Regions from separate parts of the Fictibacillus sp. 26RED30 genome, predicted to be linked through region 2. Evidence: predicted binding sites of a transcription regulator. Region 2 holds the regulator's gene; the other holds the start of a gene.
The links. Region 2 encodes Rex, which represses fermentation and respiration genes when NADH is low (regulators of the CRP and FNR family bind a similar motif). Its sites were predicted from a motif close to TTGTGAAATATTTCACAA; they were not measured.
Positions count from the first base shown of each region.

Region 1 (11,535 bases), on a different contig from region 2:
AGAAACGCAAAACCGAAAATGATAATTAAGATCCAAGTCATCGAAAGATCTGTTTCAAGTGCAATCCATAGTGCGAATAATGTTAGCACGATGGATAACACAAAACCGATTAAATGTTTCCACGGAAAACCGTGGTGTTCATTAGCTGCAGTTTTACTAGCCATTATGCATCACCATCCCCATCAGATAAACGGCTGTGAAGATAAAGATCCACACTACGTCTAAGAAGTGCCAGTAAAGACTGGTGATGAAAACTTTTGCAGATGTAGCTGGCGTTAAACCGCGCTTCGCTACTTGAATCAAGACCATCGTTACCCAGAAGATACCGAACGTTACGTGGGCACCGTGAGTACCGACAAGAACGAAGAATCCTGACCATGCTGCACTTGTACCGATGTTAGCACCTTCATGAATGAAGTGTAAGAACTCTTCAATCTCAAAGTAAAGGAATCCAAGACCAAGACCTAAAGTGATGGCCATCCAAGTGATTAAACCTTTTACATTTTGACGACGCATCTCATGAACCGCAAGTCCACAAGTGAAACTACTTGTTAAGAGCAAGAAAGTTTGGATTAACAAACTCTTCACTTCAAAAAGTTCACCTGGTGATGGACCATCAGCGATACGATGTTCTAAAACCATATAAGTTGCAAATAATGTTGCGAACAACGCAATTTCTGCCCCGAGGAAAATCCAGAAACCGAGAATATTTAAACGCCCAGTCTCCGAACGATACTCTAAAGGCGTGTTGGGGTCGTGTGTTTCTGCATGTGCCATTTTTTCACGCCTCCTTATTTAGATATCTTTTCTGTTTCGATAACTTCTTCAACACTTACATAATAACCATCATTATACTCAAACGAACGATAGATCAATGTTGCAAATACACCAATCATTCCGGCGATCGCCATCCACATCCAGTCGAATACCATTCCGAAGCCGGCAACAAAGAAGAAGGATGCCATGATGAATGGAACACCAGAGTTACTTGGCATATGAATCGGTTTAATATCTTCAGCTTTTAACTTCTCAACTTTTCCAGCTTGCTTCTGTCTCCAGAAGTGATCAAGACCTGTTACTTCAGGAATTTTAGCAAAGTTATAGAATGGAGGCATTGCTGTTGGAGTAGACCATTCTAAAGTACGGCCATCCCAAGCATCTCCAGTTGTTTCACGCTTCGCGTAACGGAAGCTGTAGTACATATTGTAAACAAGGATTAAGAACGCGATCCCCATCATGAATCCACCGATCGTAGATACCATGTTCAATGGACCCCAGCCAGACTCTTCGCTGTACGTGTAAACACGACGAGGCATACCGTCTAGACCAAGGAAGTATTGCGGGAAGAAACATACGTTAAATCCGATTGTAAATACCCAGAATACCCATTTACCGATACGTTCGTTCAGCTTGTAACCAAACATCTTCGGATACCAGTAGATTAAACCAGCGAAACAAGCAAATACTGTACCTGCGATCAACACATAGTGGAAGTGAGATACTAGGAAGTATGTGTTGTGGTACTGATAGTCAGCTGCTGCCATGGCTAGCATGACACCTGTAACCCCACCGATTACGAAGTTCACGATAAATCCGAGTGACCAAAGCATCGGCGTAGTAAATTGAATCTTACCTCTGTACATCGTAAACAACCAGTTAAAGATCTTAACCCCGGTCGGTATACCGATCGCCATCGTTGTGATGGAGAATACAGAGTTAACAAGTGCTCCTGAACCCATCGTAAAGAAGTGATGGACCCAAACCAAGAAACTGTATCCTGCGATTAAAAGCATAGACCAGATCATGGCTTTGTAACCAAATAGCGTTTTTCTAGAGAACGTAGAGATGATCTCTGAGAACATACCAAACGCCGGTAGAATTACGATATATACCTCTGGGTGGCCCCATAGCCAGAAAAGGTTCGCCCAAAGCATATCCATTCCCGCTCCTTGCAGAGTGAAGAAATGGCTGCCGAATAAACGGTCAAATGTCATAAGTGCTAGTGCTACAGTAAGGATTGGGAAAGCGAAAATAATAATTACCATTGTTACAAGTGATGACCAAGTGAACATCGGCATACGGAACAATGTCATTCCCGGTGCACGCATCTTAAGGATCGTAACTAAGAAGTTAATCCCCGTTAAGAGCGTACCAATACCTGCGATCTGCAGACCGAGCAGATAGTAGTTCTGTCCAGGTCCTGGACTGAGCTCGTTACTGGCAAGCGGCATGTAACTGGTCCAACCTGCTGATGGAGATCCACCAATAACGAATGAGATGTTGAACAACATCGCACCGATAAAGAACGTCCAGAAACTAACTGCGTTTAAATAAGGATAAGCTACGTCACGTGCTCCAATTTGCAATGGAACAACGACGTTAATCAAACCAATCAAGAACGGCATCGCCATGAAGATGATCATGATCGTACCGTGTGTTGTAAAGATTTCGTTATAGTGCTGTGAGTCGAGGAACTTAGCCTCTGGAACTGCAAGCTGTGTACGCATTAAGAGGGCATCTACCCCACCGCGGAACAGCATTAATACAGCGGAAACGATATACATGATACCAAGTTTTTTATGGTCAACTGTTGTAAGCCATTCGTCCCACAACCATTTCCACTTTTTATATTTAGTAAGATAGAACAGGATACCCACCATCGTTAATACGATGGATACGTCAGCACCATATATCATCGGGTCGCCTGTTACGAAAAATTCATCCCATTTCATATTGAAATGCCTCCTCTGTTAATGGGCATGAGAATCCCCATGAGACTCTGATTCTGATTCTTCTAGCTTCTTCATCTCTTCTTCACGCTTTTTCTTTTCTTCCTTCGCTGCTCTTGAGTGAGGAATCTTCTCTTCATAACCTAAACGTTCGCGAGCATCTAGCGCGTATTCAGCATTTGTAGCATGGTCTACCCAATCTAAGTGAGTAGAAGAGAAAGTCATTTCTTTCACGTGACCAGGAAGCATCAGCTTGTCATACTGCCCCTTCGAAAGTTCAGGAGCATCAGCCTTCGTTTCACTCGCCCATTTTTCAAACTCTGCATCAGACATAGCCATCACATCAAACGTATGATTAGTGAATCCTTCTCCTGTAAAGTTGGAGTTACGTCCTTCATACGTCCCTTGCTCATCAGCTTGCAGATAAAGCTCTGTCTCCATGCCAGCCATCGCATATTTCTGACCACCTAATTGAGGTACCCAGAATGATGCCATTGAATCGGCAGAAGTCAGCTTGAACAAAACAGGTCGATCTTCAGGAATATGAAGATAGTTAACTGTTTCAATATCTTGCTCTGGATAAGAGAATACCCATTTCCAGTTTACAGATGTTGCATGAATCACCAACGGCTTTTGATCTTTCGATTCTTCGGGAGGTCCTTCAAGAGAATAGATACTCTTTACCGTTGGAATCGCTAATGCAATAACGATGATGATAGGAATGATCCACCAAATCGTTTCAAGAAGATGACTTCCTTCATTATCTGGATCATAGCCTTTATGGTTTTTGCGATCACGATATTTATAAACAATAAAAGCAGTAAGTGCGTAAACAACTATTAGGATAAATAACATAAACCAGATGGAATACATGATCAGATCCCTCTGTTCTGCTCCTACAGGTCCTTTTGGATCTAAAACAATCATATCGCTGCAGCCGCTAAGCATAAATACGGCCATCAATAACCCGAATGTAAAAAACGGCTTCAACCGTCGCATCACCAGGTCCACCTTCCTTTCTCTATTTACAAGCATTTACTTTTGCCTAATAAAAAACGAACCAAGAGTGATTATAGAGCATTGTGAATTAAATCACAATGTAAAACATAGGCAAAAATTTAAATGACAAAAACCTTTGCTTTCATAGTACCAGAATCCTAATAAAAGTGACTCTATCCACAACAAATGTCACGATTACTTCAAATAAAGCTCACAACTTTATCACAGTTTTGACATAGAATGTTCACGATTTTGGAAGAGACTTCTTTCATTGGTAAAGACTCATGAGCTTTTTAAAAGTTCAGTTTTTACTTTTTACCCTAAACCCAGCCAACATACACCTGCCTATGTAAATTTTTCAAATAAAAAACGACCTTGCCGATATAGACAAGATCGCTCATTTTTTATATCTTATGCACTTACTTCAACTTGATTTTCGGTGTCATTGTAAACATTTGTATCAAGCTGATTTTGCACCTTACTTGTTAATAATCCTGATGTCATCGAACCACTTACGTTAACAGCGGTACGACCCATGTCGATTAATGGCTCAACTGAGATCAATAGACCTGCTAAAGCGATAGGAAGATCCATTGCGGAAAGTACAAGTATGGCCGCGAACGTTGCTCCACCACCAACACCTGCTACACCGAACGAACTTAGTGCTACGACTACTACAAGCGTCAACAAGAACGATGGAGACAACGGATCGATTCCAACTGTCGGAGCGATCATAACGGCTAGCATCGCTGGATAAATTCCAGCACATCCGTTTTGTCCGATCGAAAGACCGAATGAACCTGAGAAGTTTGCGATTCCGTCAGGCACACCCATGCTCTTTTGCGTACGAATATTTAACGGAAGTGCTCCTGCACTCGTACGAGAAGTGAAAGCAAAGGATAGTACCGGGAAAGATTTTTTCATATAAGTAATCGGGTTTAATCCTGCAAATGTTAAAAGCAATAAGTGAATGCCGAACATGATCAACAAAGCTACATATGAAGCAATAACGAACTTACCTAGTTTTGCGATTGCATCCATATCACTCAGTGCAACTGTTTTTGTCATGAGCGCGAGGACCCCATACGGAGTTAGACGCAGAATCAACGTTACTACTCTCATGATAACCGCATAAAACGCATCAACAATCTTAGCAAAAAGCTCTGCATGCTCCTCTTGCTTACGTTTGACTCCAAGATAAGCAACGCCCAGGAATGCAGCAAAGATAACTACAGCGATTGTCGAAGTCGGACGAGCTCCTGTGAAATCTAAGAATGGGTTAGCAGGTAATAATGAAAGAACCTGTTGTGGAAGCGTCAGATCTTTTACCTCTGCAAACGTACCTTCCATCTGCTCACCACGAGCCGTTTCTGCATCTCCTTGCTCGATCTGCACAGCTTCAAGATCAAAAACCGTTGAAGTTGCAATTCCGACAACTGCGGCAATTGCAGTCGTACCTATCAAGATTCCTATGATCAATCCACTAAGTTTTCCGATGTTTCCTTTTAAGTTCAGACGCGTAAACGCTGAAAGGATTGAAATAAATACAAGTGGTACAACGATCATTTTTAAGAACGTTACATAACCGCCACCGACTAGATTGAACCAGTCAGTCGATTTAGCAGCAACCTCAGAGTCTGCTCCATATCCGTACTGAAGTCCGAGTCCGAACAAAATTCCTAGACCGAGCCCCGTAAAAACACGCTTAGAGAAAGAAACGTGCTTTTTTTGCATGTAATACAAAACACCCAATAGTATAAGCATAATTGCAATATTCAATAAAACTAAACCAGTAGTCACCTACAAGCCCCCCTTTAGTTAACTAAATTAAATTAATACAATTAAACCCATCTGTCAAGTAGGGATTACGAGCAGGATATTTTTAGCAGCCACCTCCTCAAACAAAAAATGACAAGCTTTAAGAAAAAGTAGCGAGTCATTAGTGTGTTTATGCTTTAGTCACAGGTGAAATATTTAGTTGTGATTCAGATATATTCAACTTAAAACTAAGATATGCTTGTTTTTGTAACAAATTCTTAATACTTGGTACTAGATATAATATTTTCACGTATTTTATTCCATTCATAATCACACCTCTTCATGGGCAAAATATTCTCTAAAGAGATGAGGAGTGAAATATATGGCACGCGGAAAATCGTTCGAACATAAAAAACAAGGTCATCCAGGAAAGTTTCCTGATAACACCCTTCAAAATCGCCTGGTTGAGAAGTCTGATGAAACGGATTCAGTGAACCTTGCAACAAAAGAAGCATTCAAGAACCGAACTGGTGAACAAGAATAGATCGCATCATGGCACACTTGGAAAATCTTCCATGGGTGCTTTTTCTTTTTTAAGATTACGTATGCACCTATTGAGTTCCTTCCCCATTCAATACTATAATCAAGAGGGTACAAATTACTGACAGAAAAGGTGTTATATAGATGAGTATTTTAACGGTGCAAGGCTTAAGCCACGGTTTCGGCGATCGTGCCATATTTAATGATGTTTCCTTCCGCCTGCTTAAAGGTGAGCACATCGGTTTGATCGGTGCAAACGGTGAAGGTAAATCAACATTTATGAATATTATTACAGGCAAACTAAAGCCTGATGAAGGTAAAGTAGAATGGGCAAAAAAGGTACGTGTAGGCTATCTTGATCAGCACACGGTCCTTCAAAAAGGCATGTCTATCCGCGATGTCTTGAAAAGTGCATTCCAATACTTGCTCGACATGGAAAACGAAATGAACAGCATGTACGAAAAAATGGGTGAAGCAACACCTGAAGAGCTTGAAAAGATGCTTGAAGATGTTGGTGTCATTCAAGATACATTAACAAACAACGACTTTTACGTGATCGATGCTAAAGTTGAAGAAATCGCGCGCGGACTTGGACTTGATGATATCGGTCTAGACCGTGACGTACATGATTTAAGTGGTGGACAGCGTACGAAAGTTTTGCTTGCAAAGCTTTTATTAGAAAAGCCAGAGATTCTATTGCTAGATGAGCCAACAAACTATCTGGATGAACAGCACATCGAGTGGCTGAAGCGTTATTTGCAGGAGTACGAAAATGCGTTCATCTTAATCTCGCATGATATTCCTTTTTTAAACAGCGTTATCAACTTGATCTATCACATGGAAAATCAGGAATTAAACCGTTATGTAGGAGATTACGATCACTTCAAATCCGTTCATGAGATGAAAAAATCCCAGTTGGAAGCAGCATTTAAGCGTCAACAGCAAGAGATTGCCGGATTGAAGGATTTTGTTGCACGTAATAAAGCACGTGTTTCCACTCGAAACATGGCAATGTCTCGACAGAAGAAACTCGATAAAATGGATGTTATTGAACTAGCCAAAGAAAAGCCAAAGCCAGAGTTCAACTTTAAAGAAGCTCGCACGCCAAGCAAACTGATCTTTGAAACGAAAGATCTTGTTATCGGTTATGACGAGCCACTTTCTAAACCGCTGAACCTGCGTATGGAACGCGGCCAAAAAATTGCTCTAGTCGGTGCTAACGGTATCGGTAAAACGACATTGCTAAAAAGCATCCTTGGTGAGATCACGCCTGTTGCGGGTTCCGTTGAGCGCGGTGAAAACCTAGAGATCGGTTATTTCGAGCAAGAAGTGAAGTCAGCGAACTATAATACATGTATCGATGAAATCTGGAGTGAATTTCCTGGTTTCTCACATCATGAGGTTCGTGCTGCTCTCGCGAAGTGTGGTCTAACGACTAAACACATCGAGAGTAAAGTTGAAGTACTAAGTGGTGGAGAAAAGGCGAAGGTTCGTCTATGTAAGCTAATCAACCACGAAAACAATGTTCTCGTTCTCGATGAGCCGACAAATCATCTAGACGTAGAGGCGAAAGATGAATTGATGCGTGCACTGAGAGCTTTCAAAGGCAGTGTGCTGTTAATCTCCCATGAACCTGAATTTTATAAAGAAGTAGCAAATGACGTCTGGAACTGTGAAAGCTGGACGACGAAAGTGTTTTAATTCTGAGACCCTCACATTGGTGGGGGTTTTTATTATGTAGATTATTTGGGCAGAGGGATGGTATAGGTTGCTGCTTTTCTTGAGCCATTTGGTTTTAAATCCATTGCACGGAGAATTTTATACATGCTAGTAGAGGAATTAAGATGCAAGAAGTTTCGTAATTCTTCATTTTTAACTTGAGGATTTATCAAGAGTGCGTAATCATAAATTGCTTTTATATGCGCATCAGCATTCTTGTTGGAACATGCTAAACAAAGCCAGTGTCTCATTTCTCTTTTCATAGGTAAGTTATCACAATTAGGGCAAACAACTCCTGTAGCTATGTCCTCTTTTTTTATCTCATATTGTTTTAAAACATCTATATTTATCTGTTTATGATTCTTTATCAAAAGTTTACTCAATTTTTTTATATCTTTTTGAGATAAATAATGTTGTGTATTATTTTCCGTTAAACCCTGAACCGTCCGAATCAAGTCTTTGCCTCTAACAATTTTATTATGAATTTTCTTATATGAAGGAGAAATTTTTATAACTGAGTGAATGTTTGTTATTACAACCAAATAAAAGATAGGGATATCAGCAAACTTATGAGAGGAAAGCCACTCCTTAAAACATGAAGCTTGAAATTCAACTTGTATAATCGGATCAGGAAAAGCTTCTTCAATTCCGTTTCTGGTGCGAATTACTTGGTTGAATTGATGGTCAAAATACAGGTTTCCTATTAAGTTCTTCACTTCAATTATTAAACAATAGTGTGGAGTTATGATGAGAGAATCAAGCTGGAAGTATAGTTTTTGCGTTTTATCTCTGGGGAGCCTTAAATCGTGGAAGATATAGTAGTTTTCTTGAGGTAAATCAGTTAAATGATAATCAAGAGACTTCTCTCCATTAAACCCAGCATTAAATTTCGCCCTATCACTTAGAATATCTGGTTTTTTGGGGAGATTAAGAGGCATTCTTTCTAATAATGAATCTAGTTTGAAAAGTATTAATGGTTTTGTTCTTTCTTTTACTATCAAATCATCACCTCACACTTAATTTCCTTATAAAAATTCAACGATTGCCACTAATTTTCCTCTCATGAAAAGGAGAATTTTTTTATAAGTCCTCATAAAGATTTATAAGTCTTCAAAAAAATTTATAAGTCCTCAAAGGATTTTATAAGTCTTCAAAAATTTTTATAAGTCTTCACCCCAATTCTCCGCTTTTACAGCGTAAAAAAACACCTCCTGCTAACAGCAAGAGGTGCCCACCTAATCAACTATCCAACTCTTCCACTAACAGAGAAAGCTCTTCCCATCGCTCCATTGCGGCTTCAAGCTCGCTCTCCACTTTTTTCTGCTCAGCCATAAGCTCGCTGATCTTGCCAAAATCGCTTCCTGCAGCAACAATTTCTGCTTCATAATGCCCTTTTTTCTCTTCTAAGTTCATGATTCGTTCTTCAATCGTATCCCAATCTTGTTGATCTTTGTACGACAGCTTTTTCTTCTTTTCTTTACGATGCTGTCCAACTGTTTCCGTCGGTTTTTCAGAGGCTTCTTTCTTCACCGCAGCAGCCATTTCATCACGCTCTTTTTTCTCATCCATGTAGTCCGTATAGCTGCCTTGAAACCTTACAACCTCTGCGTTCCCTTCGAATGCGAGAAGATGATCGACAACCCGGTCTAAAAAGTAGCGGTCATGGGAAACCGTCAACACTACACCAGGAAAATTTTCTAAATACTCTTCTAGAATCCCTAACGTTTGAATGTCGAGATCGTTTGTGGGCTCATCCAAAAACAGAACGTTCGGCTCTTCCATTAACACTTTGAGCATGTATAAGCGGCGTTTCTCTCCACCTGATAACTTCCGAATATACGTATATTGCATATAGCGTGGAAACAGGAAACGTTCGAGCATCTGTTCAGCTGTAATCGACTGGCCATCTACTGTCGTGATGACCTGTGCCGTTTCTTTGATATAATCGACAACCCGCAAGTTTCCGTCGAGCTCTTCGTGATCTTGTGTGTAGTAGCCAATCTTAACCGTTTCCCCTACTTCAACAGAACCAAAATCAGGAGTCATTCTACCTGCTAACATATTTAACAAAGTAGTTTTCCCGCTTCCGTTTGGCCCGATGATTCCAAGTCGTTCACCCGGAACGATCAGATAGTCGAGGTTTTTAACTAGCTCTTTTCCATCTAAACTTTTACTCAACCCTTCAACTTCAATCACTTTTTTACCAAGTCGTTGAGACCCGATCGCAAACTCAACAGAGACCTTAACTGCTGGACCAGTTTCTTCCTGCAAACTCTCTACACGTTGAATTCTAGCTTTTTGTTTCGTCGTTCGTGCTTTTGCACCACGTCGTAACCAGGCTAACTCGCGGCGTAAAGTATTTTGCCGCTTATCTTCGTTCTGCAGAGCGATTTCTTCTCGTTCAGCCTTTTTCTCCAAGTATGTTTCGTAATTTCCCTCATATACATATAGCTTCCCATTATCGAGCTCGAAGATATTGTTAGTTACGCGGTTTAAAAAATACCGGTCATGGGTAACCATCAGTAAGGCGCCTTTATAGTTTCCTAAGAACGTTTCTAGCCATTCAACTGTTTCATTATCAAGATGATTTGTTGGCTCGTCCAAAATGAGCAAATCAGCAGGTTGAATGAGTGCTTTTGCAATCGCTACTCGCTTCTTTTGTCCACCGCTTAAATGCTTCAATTGACGAGAAAAATCACGAAGACCAAGCTTAGTAAGCACTGTTTTCGCGATGGTGTTTGCTTCCCATGCCTCATTTTCATCCATCTTTTGCTGACTGCTCATTAAACGCTTTAACTTCTTTTCGTTGGACGGATCCGATTCCAGATCGAGTAAGGCTTTCTCATATTCACGCATCGTCTTCATGATGAGAGAATCTCCATAATAAATCTGGTCTAAAACGGTTAATTCTTCATCAAGTTCTGGCTCTTGGGCCACATATTCGATCTGAAATGAATTCGCATGTGACAGCGTGCCTCGCTCAGCTGGTTCGAATCCTGCTATTGCTTTCAATAATGAAGACTTACCGGTTCCGTTCGGGCCGATGAGGCCAATTCGTTGCTTGTCGCTGATTGAAAAAGTGATATTGTCAAACAGCGTTTTTTCACCATATGTTTTATATAAATTTTCAACTAATAAAATACTCAAAACCATATCATTCCTTAGGCTAATGTCTTTGTTTTCTATTGTATCTTAACCGTGTCAGAATAGCATCTCTCGGTTATGATTTGCATTCTTTTCGGAATTTTTGTTATAGTGATAAACATGTTCTGAAAAGAAGTGGGCACGTTTTTTGCTCAAAACGGATGCCACCTATTTTCAATTCACACATCGGCTTTGCTTTTTTCTTGTAGTTGATGCTGGGTTCATTTAATCCAGCAAGTTTTTTAAATGCGTTTTTCGACCGCGCTTTTGACTTCAAGTTTTTTTCTGCTATTCCCCGCAAGCTCTTTTTGCAAATAAAAAGCTCTAAGAAACAACCTGCCAACTTTTTCATAAACAAGTCATCCGTTGAGCAAACTAACATGACCCATTTCATGAAAAAAGAAAAGGAGAGAAATTTTTACATGCAAACAGGAGTTATTATTTCTTTAGTTATTTACATGGCCGGTATGCTTTATATCGGGTACTGGGCTTACAAAAAAACATCTGATTTAAATGACTACATGTTAGGTGGACGAGGACTAGGTCCTGCTGTTACTGCACTTTCAGCTGGCGCATCTGATATGAGTGGTTGGATGATGATGGGTATTCCGGGTGCGATGTTCACTGACGGAATAAGCAGTATTTG
Region 1 is NZ_JACZDV010000004.1:425-11,959, forward strand. It holds gene qoxD (cytochrome aa3 quinol oxidase subunit IV) at 1-164, opposite strand, end outside; gene qoxC (cytochrome aa3 quinol oxidase subunit III) at 157-777, opposite strand; gene qoxB (cytochrome aa3 quinol oxidase subunit I) at 792-2,732, opposite strand; gene qoxA (cytochrome aa3 quinol oxidase subunit II) at 2,751-3,731, opposite strand; gene IHV11_RS18105 (L-cystine transporter) at 4,140-5,492, opposite strand; gene IHV11_RS18110 (hypothetical protein) at 5,869-6,030, shown strand; gene IHV11_RS18115 (ABC-F family ATP-binding cassette domain-containing protein) at 6,171-7,727, shown strand; gene IHV11_RS18120 (nuclease-related domain-containing protein) at 7,769-8,746, opposite strand; gene IHV11_RS18125 (ABC-F family ATP-binding cassette domain-containing protein) at 8,985-10,892, opposite strand; gene putP (sodium/proline symporter PutP) at 11,312-11,535, shown strand, end outside.
Region 1: the regulator Rex is predicted to act here: its motif matches at 3,810-3,827, upstream of qoxA (cytochrome aa3 quinol oxidase subunit II).

Region 2 (11,535 bases):
CTTTTTTGTTTTTTTAATAGTTCCCTGAATACTCCGTGTAACTTTTTTATATTTTTAATACTAATATTAAGGAATTGATTACGATTATTAATTTGTTTTTGATCTATCGAATCCATATACCAACTATCTAGTTCCTTCAAAAAGTCATTTGTTGTCTCCAAAGTCAAATTACAAATAACTTTTTCTGGAAGTTCAAAATCTATTAAAGAAGAAAAATTTTTATCAATTGCAAAAGTAATTTGTCTTAAGAATTCAATTGCACGAAACTGTTCGAATCCTTCTTTTGTAATTAAAAAGTTAGTAGATATATTGAATAGTTTGGAGTTGGGTTCTTCTCTCCTAGTTATATCGAGTATATTAGATAAATAAATAAATCTACAAGAGGCAAAAAACTCGCTTAGACTAGTTCGTATAATCTCTACAGGTGACTTTTTCAACTCACATTTTGCCCCTGATATATAATAGTCCCCATTATTGCTTTTATAGCATAAAATATAATCTTCTATATTATGACCCGATAAATACTTTAAAAAATCAAGGAAATTTGTTTTTCCTGTACCATTTTCACCAGCGATACCAGATACATTCAATATATTTGAATAGGAAACACTTTGTTCTGGAAAGATATCAAAAAAACCTGGAATATGCATCACGTTTTGTTCTACTTCAAGGTAACCTCCTTCATAATGAAATAACAATTCTCCCCCAAAATTAAACCCCTGATTACTTATATTCTTGTAACCTCTTATCCATAGATACAGAATTTCCACTGCTAACCCTCTTTCCTAAATAAACTAATTAAGCATAAAATTTCCAATAAATTTTATTATAGCATTTTAAGAACTATGTAATAGATTATTTATTAAAAAATGCAATTTATTATGTTATAAACTTGATTACGTGTCTAAAAAAGAAACACTGCTCATGTAATACCGTTATAGTCAACTGAAACTCTTCTAACTGGCTTTATAAGAGGTAATAAAGAAACGAAAGATAGCCAAATTATAAAAGATTCTATCACTGAATGAAAAAAGGGTTTCCAACAGTTTATTAAACTGTTGAAAACCCTTGGCTATACTTAGCTCAAATTTAAAAACAAGTATAAATTTTAATTAATTTTTTTGCCGTAGCTATTACAGGCGTTAAAGCTTACTTACATCATGCCGCCCATTCCACCCATGCCCATTCCGGACATGTCAGGCATTCCGCCGCCAGCGTTTTCTTCTGGCTTATCCGCGATTACCGCTTCTGTTGTTAAGAACATTGCAGATACGGATGCTGCGTTTTGTAGAGCTGAACGTGTAACTTTTGTTGGGTCAACGATTCCAGATTCGAACATGTTTACCCACTCGCCTGTTGCTGCGTTGAAGCCGATTCCGATTTCTTCGTTCTTCAGACGCTCAACCACTACAGATCCTTCAAGACCTGCGTTGTGTGCGATTTGACGAACTGGTTCTTCTAGTGCACGAAGTACTAGTTTCACACCTGTTAACTCGTCGCCAGTCGCTTCTACTTGAGCGATCGCTTTTAGCACGTTAACTAGAGCTGTACCACCACCGGATACGATACCCTCTTCAACCGCTGCACGCGTAGAGTTTAGTGCGTCTTCGATACGAAGTTTGCGCTCTTTAAGCTCAGTTTCTGTAGCTGCACCAACTTTGATTACCGCTACTCCACCAGCTAATTTCGCTAAGCGCTCTTGTAATTTTTCTTTATCAAACTCAGAAGTTGTTTCTTCGAGTTGTGCTTTGATTTGGTTAACACGAGCTGCGATCTTAGAAGAATCTCCAGCACCTTCAACGATTGTTGTGTTTTCTTTTGTAACCACAACTTTAGAAGCTGTACCAAGCTGCGTGATGTTCGCAGTCTTAAGGTCAAGACCTAGCTCTTCAGTGATTACTTCACCGCCAGTTAAAACTGCGATGTCTTCTAGCATTGCTTTACGGCGGTCACCAAATCCAGGAGCTTTCACAGCTACTGCATTGAATGTTCCGCGAAGCTTGTTAACTACTAATGTAGCAAGTGCTTCACCTTCAACGTCTTCAGCGATCAACAATAGAGATTTTCCTTGTTGAACCACTTGCTCAAGTACTGGAAGGATTTCTTGGATGTTCGTAATCTTCTTATCTGTGATAAGGATGTACGGGTTCTCAAGCTCTGCTTCCATCTTGTCAGAGTTTGTTACCATGTATGGAGATGCATATCCGCGGTCGAACTGCATTCCTTCAACCACTTCAAGCTCTGTTGTGAATCCTTTTGATTCTTCAATCGTGATAACGCCGTCGTTTCCAACGCGCTCCATCGCTTCAGCAATCAATTGTCCTACTTCTTCGTCAGCTGCAGAGATCGCCGCAACTTGTGCGATAGACTCTTTGCCTTCGATTGGTTTAGAGATCGCTTTTAGTTCTTGAACAGCAGCAGCCGTTGCTTTTTCGATCCCTTTACGAAGTACCATTGGGTTTGCTCCGCTTGTTACGTTCTTTAATCCTTCACGGATCATCGCTTGAGCAAGAACTGTTGCAGTTGTTGTTCCGTCTCCTGCTACGTCGTTCGTTTTGCTCGCAACTTCAGCTACAAGCTTAGCACCCATGTTTTCGAATGCATCTTCAAGCTCGATTTCTTTTGCGATTGTAACACCGTCGTTTGTGATTAGAGGAGAACCGAATTTCTTCTCAAGCACAACGTTACGTCCTTTTGGTCCAAGTGTTACTTTTACAGCGTTTGCTAGTGCATCAACACCACGAAGCATTGAGCGGCGTGCGTCTTCACTAAATTTAATATCTTTAGCCATGTAAAAACCCTCCCATTAATTTTAAAAGTTAGTGACTTACATATGCTTTATGTTTGATTTATGTAGCTTCAAAACTTTGAAGCTTCCAAGTTACCTAACGTTTAGCCTACGATCGCTAATACGTCAGATTCACGAAGAATCAAGAATTCTTTACCTTGGTACTTAACTTCTGTACCAGCGTATTTTGAGAAAATAATCGTGTTGCCTTCAGAAACTTCTAAAGAGATACGCTCGCCGTTATCCGTTACACGGCCCGTACCTACAGCAACAACTTTTCCTTCTTGAGGCTTTTCTTTTGCTGAATCTGGCAATACAATGCCGCTTGCAGTTTTTTCTTCACCTTCTACAAGCTCAATAATAATACGGTCACCTAGTGGCTTTAACAAGTGAAACACCCTCCTTAAATAGTTAAAAGATTTCTTATTAGCACTCTTTGTTAGTGAGTGCTAACTCCATTTCTAATAATAAATAAAACTAAAAAATTTTGCAAGTGAGAAATATAAATTTGAATCCAATTACCCGCAAATTCGATATCCTCGCGAGCCCTGCCTATTCTATGTTAAAATAGGTAAGCATATAAAGAGGTATAAAACGTAATTATTTTTAGGGCTGTACGTAAAGGAGAAGGTAATTTGAAGAAAAAATATTGGTGGATCATCTTCATATATATCGTGATGCAATTCTCAGGTTACATTGGGATTCCACTGTTAAATGAACTTGGTGTTCCTAAAAATCAACTTTTTGGAATGTGGGGAACGTTCAGCTTTATTGCGGCTCTTGTTATTATCCTTTACATGCTGATCCCTGAAATGAGAGAACGCCACCGAAATACTAAGCGCGTCTCAAAAGGATCTGCCGTTCTATGGTCGATCATCGGTATATTCATGGCGTACGCCGCTCAAATTATCGCGAGCATGATCGAGATGAACCTGTTCGGTATCCAACCTGGATCGGAAAACACGAAGCAACTCGTTGAAATCGTGAAAAACGTTAAATATTTTATGATTGTAACGGCCATCGTTGGGCCAATACTAGAAGAGATCATCTTCCGAAAGATTATTTTCGGATCTCTTCATAAACGCTTTAATTTCTTTATCTCTGCTTTGATCAGTTCGTTAATCTTTGCTGCTGTTCATGCGGACTTCACACACTTACTAATCTACACGGCAATGGGCTTCACGTTCGCTTTTCTGTATGTGCGAACGCAACGTCTTATCGTACCGATCGCGGCACACGTTGCCATGAACACGCTCGTATTGATCGTTCAAGTATTATTTGCCGATAAAATCAAAGAAATGGAACAACAGCTAGAAACAGCGCAATTGATTATTGGAGGACTATTATGAAGACATCACCACTGTTTATGGCATTTTTATATCTAGGGATCGGAGTCGTCTTTACGTACTTAGCCGTTCATTACGCAAGCGAGTACGGCATGACAAGCTTCTGGACGATCATCACGATGGTCGTAGCAACCTTCGATTACGCCAATGCCATCCGCTATTTCGCATTAAACAGCCACTTGAAGAGAAAAAAGAAGAAATAATATGAGGGAACTGCTTCTGATGGAGGCAGTTTTTTTGTTTGCGAGGGTGTTTTTGTGGTGCTTTTTGAGGTTGGCCAGTGACGGAGGTGGGATTGGATAGATTATTGGCTGGTTTGGACAGATTATGTTGGAGATTAGACAGATTATTTGCTGAAATGGACAGATTAATCTCCGAATCCGACAGATTATCATCACCAGCACCAAAACGGAGGCTGTTCATTACTTTTGGTGGCAGCTAAATAGCCCGCCAGCCACCTCAAACGATGCTTACTGTCGACTTCAACGAAAATACTGTCCACTTTTTGAGTTTTACTATCCACTTTCGAAGAAATACTGTCCACTTTTTCACATTTACTGTCCACTTCTCCATTTTTACTGTCCACTCCCACTCTCCCATACCACAGCTTCACTCCAACCACACAAAAAAGAGGATTCCCCACGTGGAGTCATCCTCTTTTTAATCATGATACATAGCTTCTGCTTGTGCTTCTCGTTCTTTTACGAGTGCTTCGACTTCCGCTTTCATTCGTTTTTTATAAGCTGCCTTCGAAATGATGATGCTGATTTCGTATAATAGGATCAGCGGGAACGTGACCATTAAGTGAGACAGCAGCTCTGGCGGTGTTATCAATCCAGCTACTACTAAGATCCCAAAGTAGGCTACTTTTCGTATGCTCTTGAGGAGATCAGGTGTTACGATTCCGAGTCGAGTCAAGAACATGATCAAGACCGGGAACTGGAACAACAGTCCGAACGGCAGTGTGATGTTGAATAGGAATGAGAAGTATTCCTGAATTCCGTATTCGCCTTCTACACTAAGTGCCACAGCGACATTTCCCATAAAGCTGACAACGAACGGAAACAGAATAAAGTACGAAAATGCGAGTCCCGTTAAGAAGAGCATGAATGCGATCGGGATGTACATGAGCGTTACTTTTCGTTCGTTCTCATAAAGCCCCGGGCTGATGAATGCCCAGAGTTGGTACAACACCACTGGTGCGGATAGGACGAGCCCGATAAAAAAGGCAAACGTCATATACACGTTCAGTGGATCGGTTAGATGAAAAGCGTTCATCTGAATGTTCTTTGCGATTGGATCACTTTGCAGATATACGATCACGGGCTTGGCTAAGAAAAATCCAGCGATCAAGAATACGAAGAAAGCTAGGATCGCCCACATGATGCGCTTTCGTAATTCGCCAATGTGACCGTATAGCGACATATTTTTTTCAGAGGTCATAGACAAACATCCTTACTTCTTCAGTTGTTCGCGTTCCTTTTTGCTGTCATCTTCTTCGTCCATCATGCCTTTTGTAGCATTCTTGAACTCGCGAAGCGTTTTACCTGCTGCTTTTCCTAGCTCAGGCAGCTTTTTCGGTCCAAACATAACAAGAGCTGCAAGTCCGATTACCGCGATACTTCCTGGTCCTAACATAACGATTACCTCCTTGGTTTAAGAATAGTTTTTCATAAAATAAACAAGCGATTGCAATTCAACAGCTAAATCGATGTGATGAACACGAATCTCTGGTGAGACGGTCAATCGTGCGGGTGTGAAGTTTAAGATGCCAGTTACACCTGCGCGCTCTAACTGATCTGCGATCGGTTGAGCCGCTCCGACTGGAACAGTCAAGATCGCAACATCAATACCTCGGTTCTTCAGCTCTTGCTCGATGTCTTCTGTGTGATAGATCGGAACTCCAGCAATTTCGCTGCCGATTTTAGCTTTGTCTACATCGAATGCGACTTCTATTTTGGTATTGTTATTTTTGGTGAAATTGTAATGTAAAAAGGCAGTACCTAAGTTACCTACTCCGATTAATGCTACGGTAGTCGTTTCATCCTGGTTCAACGTTTTCGCGAAGAACGACAGCAGATAATTAACATTGTAGCCATAACCCTTTTTGCCTAATGCGCCGAAATAAGAAAAATCTCTGCGGATCGTCGCAGAATCTACTTTAACAGCTTCGCTTAATTCAGCAGAAGACACCCTTTGTTTACCGGAAGATGATAAGTTTTTCAAAAAACGATAATACAAGGGCAGCCGTTTTGCTGTTGCGTGTGGTATTTTTAACTGATCTTGGTTCATATTTGGAGCCCTCCAAGTGTAGAAAGCTTATCTAATCCTATTGTATCATATTTTGTCAGGGCTTGAAGAACGTAGAAAGTCCCCATTCTTGCCTCCTGTTTTCGATAAAAGGTATGTAGGCCCGATCACCATTCCCTTATCCGCTGCTTTACACATATCATAGACGGTTAACGCTGCTGCAGAAGCCGCTGTTAACGCCTCCATCTCAACGCCGGTGCTGCCTTTCGTTTTCACTTCGACTTGAATGTTTAATTTATACATATTGTCCGCCAATTCATCCCATGAAAAAGACAGATCAACGCCAGTTAGTGATAACGGGTGACACATCGGAATCCAGTCAGAGGTCTTTTTGGCAGCCATGATTCCAGCGATCTGCGCGACGGCTAGAACGTCCCCTTTTTTAAATCCGTTTTCTTTGATCTTAAGGAAGACTTCTTCAGAAACCGTTACCCCGCTTACCGCTACGGCTGTTCGGTGAGATGTTTCTTTTTCCGAAATATCAACCATGCGCGCACGGCCTTCTTCGTTAAAATGGGTAAACTCTGTCATAAAACCCCTCCTCATGATGAATATACACGAAACCGCTTTTATTGTCGTTAAGATTTTACTTGTAATTATTGCAAAATGTTGAACATTCCCTTTGTTGGCGCGAATCTCCAAACTACGCTAAACTACTAGTTAGACAGGGTTTAAATGTTTATTTAAGGGCTGATTGTATAAAAGCATGCTTATGGAAGTAGTTGTTCTCCGCTCCAGGCACTTCGCTTTCCGTGGGGCAGGCGGTGAGCCCCTTGCCGCTTTGCGCCATTAAGGGTCTCACCTGACCGCTTGTCCCACAGGAGTCTCGTGTCTTACGCTCCAACCAACTTATCAATGAAGCATTTTTTCAGCATTGTTCAAAAGCAACACACTTTTGAAACAAGTCAATTAAATAAATAAAACCACCCGTTTTTCATAGAGGTGAAATTATAATGATTATTTTACAAGTTCAGGACGTTACGAAGTCTTTTGGCGCGGACGTTATTTTATCGAATATAAAACTAGAGGTTCAAAAGGGCGAGCGGATCGCTCTTGTTGGGCGGAACGGTGCGGGAAAATCTACGCTGCTTCGGGTGATTACTGGTGAGTATTCCTATGATTCTGGTCATGTCATGATTCCGAAAGACGTGAAGACTGGTTATCTTGCACAGGATGCGGGGCTGGATTCGGATGAGTCGATCTGGAACGAGATGCTCTCTGTGTTTGAAGACCTTCGTAAAAAAGAGAAAAGACTGCGTGAGATGGAAGCGCGCATGGGCGATCCAGAAGTGATTGCGAATGAAGCGGAGTATGAACGTCTCCTGAAAGACTATGATGCGCTTCAGGTTACGTTTAAAGACGAAGGTGGCTATCAGTATGAAGCGGAGATACGTACGGTGCTTCACGGCTTTCAGTTTGCCGATTTTGATCGCGATACGAAGATCAACACATTAAGTGGTGGACAAAAAACGAGACTCGCACTCGCGAAGCTTCTTTTAACAAAACCAGATCTACTCATTCTCGATGAGCCGACGAACCACTTAGACATCAAAACACTAACGTGGCTCGAGCAATATTTGCAGAGTTATCCCGGCGGTATCTTAATCGTCTCCCATGACCGGTATTTCCTCGATAAAATCGTAACGACCGTTTATGAGGTTTCGAGAAAGCGATCTTACCGTTTCACAGGGAACTATTCAAGCTATCTAGAACAAAAGGCGGAGCGCTTTGCTCAAGAGATGAAAGAGTTTGAGAAGCAGCAAGAACAGGTTGCAAAGTTGGAAGATTTTATTCAACGCAACATCGTGCGTGCTTCGACCACGAAACGTGCACAGAGTCGTCGCAAACAGTTAGAGAAGATGGAATTGAAAGAGCGGCCCGCTGGTGCAGAAAAGTCTGCTAGTTTTTCTTTTGAGATTGAAAGACAAAGTGGGAACGATGTGCTGAAACTTGAGAACGTGAGCACAGGATATGAAGATGGCGAACCGTTATTTAAGAATGTATCGGTAGCGGTTAACCGCCAGGACAGCGTCGCGATCGTTGGACCGAACGGAATCGGCAAATCGACTTTATTAAAAGTGATACGTAAGCAGCTGCCGCTCATATCGGGCGATATACGTTACGGCAGTGGACTCATGATCTCTCACTATGATCAGGAACAAGCAGACCTGCATTCACGCAAGACCTTGTTGAACGAGCTATGGGATGACTATCCGGAAAAAACGGAAAAAGAGATCCGTTCGATCCTTGGCCAGTTTCTGTTTAGCGGTGACGATGTGTTGAAGCTTGTAACAGAGCTGAGCGGTGGTCAGAAGGCTCGACTTGCTCTAGCGAAACTTATGATGGAAAAAGGAAACCTTCTTCTGCTGGACGAGCCGACAAACCATTTGGATCTCGACAGCAAAGAGATCCTTGAACAAGCTCTGATCCATTATCCTGGTACGATTCTTTTCGTATCGCATGACCGTTATTTCATCAACCGTATCGCTACAAAGGTCGTTGAACTCGCACCAACAGGGGTGACCGAGTATCTAGGTGACTACGACTATTACACCGAAAAGAAAAACGAGATGAAAGCACGTGAAGAAATTGCCGCTCGCCAGAAAGCTGAGAACGCGGCTAATACTCCTTCTTCCAACCAAGGGAACGGTGCAAAGAACTCGATCGATAAAGAAGCGAAGAAGCTCGATCGTAAAAGGCAGCGCCGTATCGAGGAGATTGAGGGGCTGCTAGAAGGACTCGAAACGAAAATCACGTCGGCCGAAGCTGAGCTTTGTAAACCTGAGGTCTTTCAGGATTATGAAAAAACGCAAGAATTTCAGTCTCAGCTTGATGCTTTGAACGAAGAGATGGAAACGTTGATGGAAGAATGGGAAGAACTTCAGAATGCTTAAATTGAAAGCTGATATCCTTATATAGTGGGATATCAGCTTTTTTTATTCATCTTCAAGTTGGTCTTCGCACATTTCGACATTGCTTCTACACATTTTACAAACAATTTCACTAAGCAAAAGCCCAAAAACCTCTTAAAAACGTTACTACTATAAAATCTTATCCACAGTTCGACCTGTGGATTTTGCATTTTTTGACGACTTATCCACTTTATCCACACGAACATGTGTATACATGATGTGAATTGTGTATAACACAAACCCTTGGTTTCAAATGTTTCAAAACCATTGTCCACATTATCCACAAAGCTGTGTATAACTTTTCCACAAAAAAGAAAGGTTTTTGTGTCGATTTCTGTCGATAACTAAAAAAGCTCTTCTCCTCATTAAAGGAAAAGAGCTTTTTACTTATTGAGCTTCTAAATCTAACCCCGGTACACCGTTTAACGCCATATCTCCACGCGTTCCTTTTTGGTACGCTACACTCCCTGCAGCTCCGATCATGGCAGCATTATCTGTGCATAAGTGAAGTGGAGGAATGACAAGGTCGTACTTCGTTTCATTAAAACGGTTCTCCAACATGTGACGAAGTCCTTTGTTTGCCGCTACTCCTCCGGCTAAGAGGACTTGTTTTACGTTATATTGTTCTGCAGCACGGTATGTTTTTTCCACAAGTACATCCACAACACTCGCTTGGAAGCTCGCAGCCAGGTCTTCAGGCTTGATCACTTCTCCGCGTTGTGTAGCATTATGAACCGTGTTGATCACAGCTGACTTTAAGCCACTGAAGCTGAAATCAAGGGATTCTGGCTCTAGCCAAGCGCGAGGCAGGTCGATGTTTGCTTCTCCCTCTTGTGCGAGCTTATCGATATGAGGACCGCCTGGGTATGGCATGTTAAGCGTTCGCGCTACTTTATCGTACGCTTCACCTGCTGCGTCGTCTCTTGTTTCACCGATCACTTTGAACGTGCCGTGCTCCTCCATCAGGACAAGCTCTGTATGCCCGCCTGAGACGATAAGAGATAACAAAGGAAACGTCATTTCTTTTACGAGTCTGTTCGCGTAGATATGCCCTGCGATATGATGCACAGGAACGAGTGGCAGACCATGTGCGAAGGCGAACGCTTTCGCTGCGTTAACACCGATCAAAAGAGCACCTACGAGTCCTGGTCCTTCTGTTACCGCAACAGCCGTGAGATCTCCTGGCTCTAACTCCGCTTGCTTCAACGCTTCTTCAATCACGACTGTAATCTCTTCAACATGATGGCGTGACGCCACCTCAGGCACAACGCCGCCAAAACGTTTATGACTCTCAATCTGTGACGCGACAACGTTTGCCAACAGTTCTGTACCGTTCTTCACAATCGCTACTGCCGTTTCATCACAGCTTGTTTCTATCGCTAATATCAATTCATCTTTTATCATAATTCCACCCACATCACTAAAGCATCTTCACCATTATCGCTATAATAGTTTTTCCGGATACCGCCTGCTTCGAATCCTAGTTTTTTATATAAATTCTGTGCAACATGATTACTTACGCGTGCCTCTAGAGTCATCGATACAGCGCCATGCATCTTCGCGAGCTTGATCGCTTCTCTCATGAGCATCTCCCCTAGCTTTCTCCCTCTATATGAAGGAAGAATCGCAATGTTCGTAACATGCGCCTCGTCCATAACAAGCCATATGCCGCAATAACCGACCGGCTGAAAGGAGTCTTCGATGACGAGGTAATGAGCGAACTGGTTCTCAACAATCTCTCTGTAAAAAGCTTCTCGGGACCATGGAACAGCAAACGATGCTTGCTCGATTCCAAGGATATCATCTATGTCGCTTACTTTTGCCAGTCTAAATGTATAAGGCTCTCCCATCAAATCCACCCTACTTCCCCTGTGACTTCAGCCAGTTCACTTCTGCTTCTGCCAACTGAAGATAGCTTGGAGTAAACGAATGGATATCAACCGGTTCGCTCGTCATACCGATACGTCCGAGTTCGCTTGGACGCGGATTGTGATCAGATACTTGTCCAAAAACAGCTTGATCGCCCAACACGTTCTGAATCGTCTCTTTGTGCAGAGGTAAATCGTTCCCGACGAATAATATCTTTTTATCTAGCTCTTGAAGCTTGTCCAACCAATCTTTTAATAAGATGATCCCGTCTTCCCAAAGATTTTGAAACTCTCCTGAATCATTTCTTCCG
Region 2 is NZ_JACZDV010000009.1:5,939-17,473, reverse strand. It holds gene IHV11_RS20595 (AAA family ATPase) at 1-770, opposite strand, end outside; gene groL (chaperonin GroEL) at 1,154-2,791, opposite strand; gene groES (co-chaperone GroES) at 2,893-3,177, opposite strand; gene IHV11_RS20580 (CPBP family intramembrane glutamic endopeptidase) at 3,424-4,137, shown strand; gene IHV11_RS20575 (YdiK family protein) at 4,134-4,337, shown strand; gene IHV11_RS20570 (hypothetical protein) at 4,529-4,720, opposite strand; gene tatC (twin-arginine translocase subunit TatC) at 4,795-5,577, opposite strand; gene IHV11_RS20560 (twin-arginine translocase TatA/TatE family subunit) at 5,590-5,772, opposite strand; gene IHV11_RS20555 (redox-sensing transcriptional repressor Rex) at 5,791-6,426, opposite strand; gene moaC (cyclic pyranopterin monophosphate synthase MoaC) at 6,472-6,975, opposite strand; gene IHV11_RS20545 (ABC-F family ATP-binding cassette domain-containing protein) at 7,398-9,338, shown strand; gene tsaD (tRNA (adenosine(37)-N6)-threonylcarbamoyltransferase complex transferase subunit TsaD) at 9,744-10,760, opposite strand; gene rimI (ribosomal protein S18-alanine N-acetyltransferase) at 10,757-11,206, opposite strand; gene tsaB (tRNA (adenosine(37)-N6)-threonylcarbamoyltransferase complex dimerization subunit type 1 TsaB) at 11,217-11,535, opposite strand, start outside.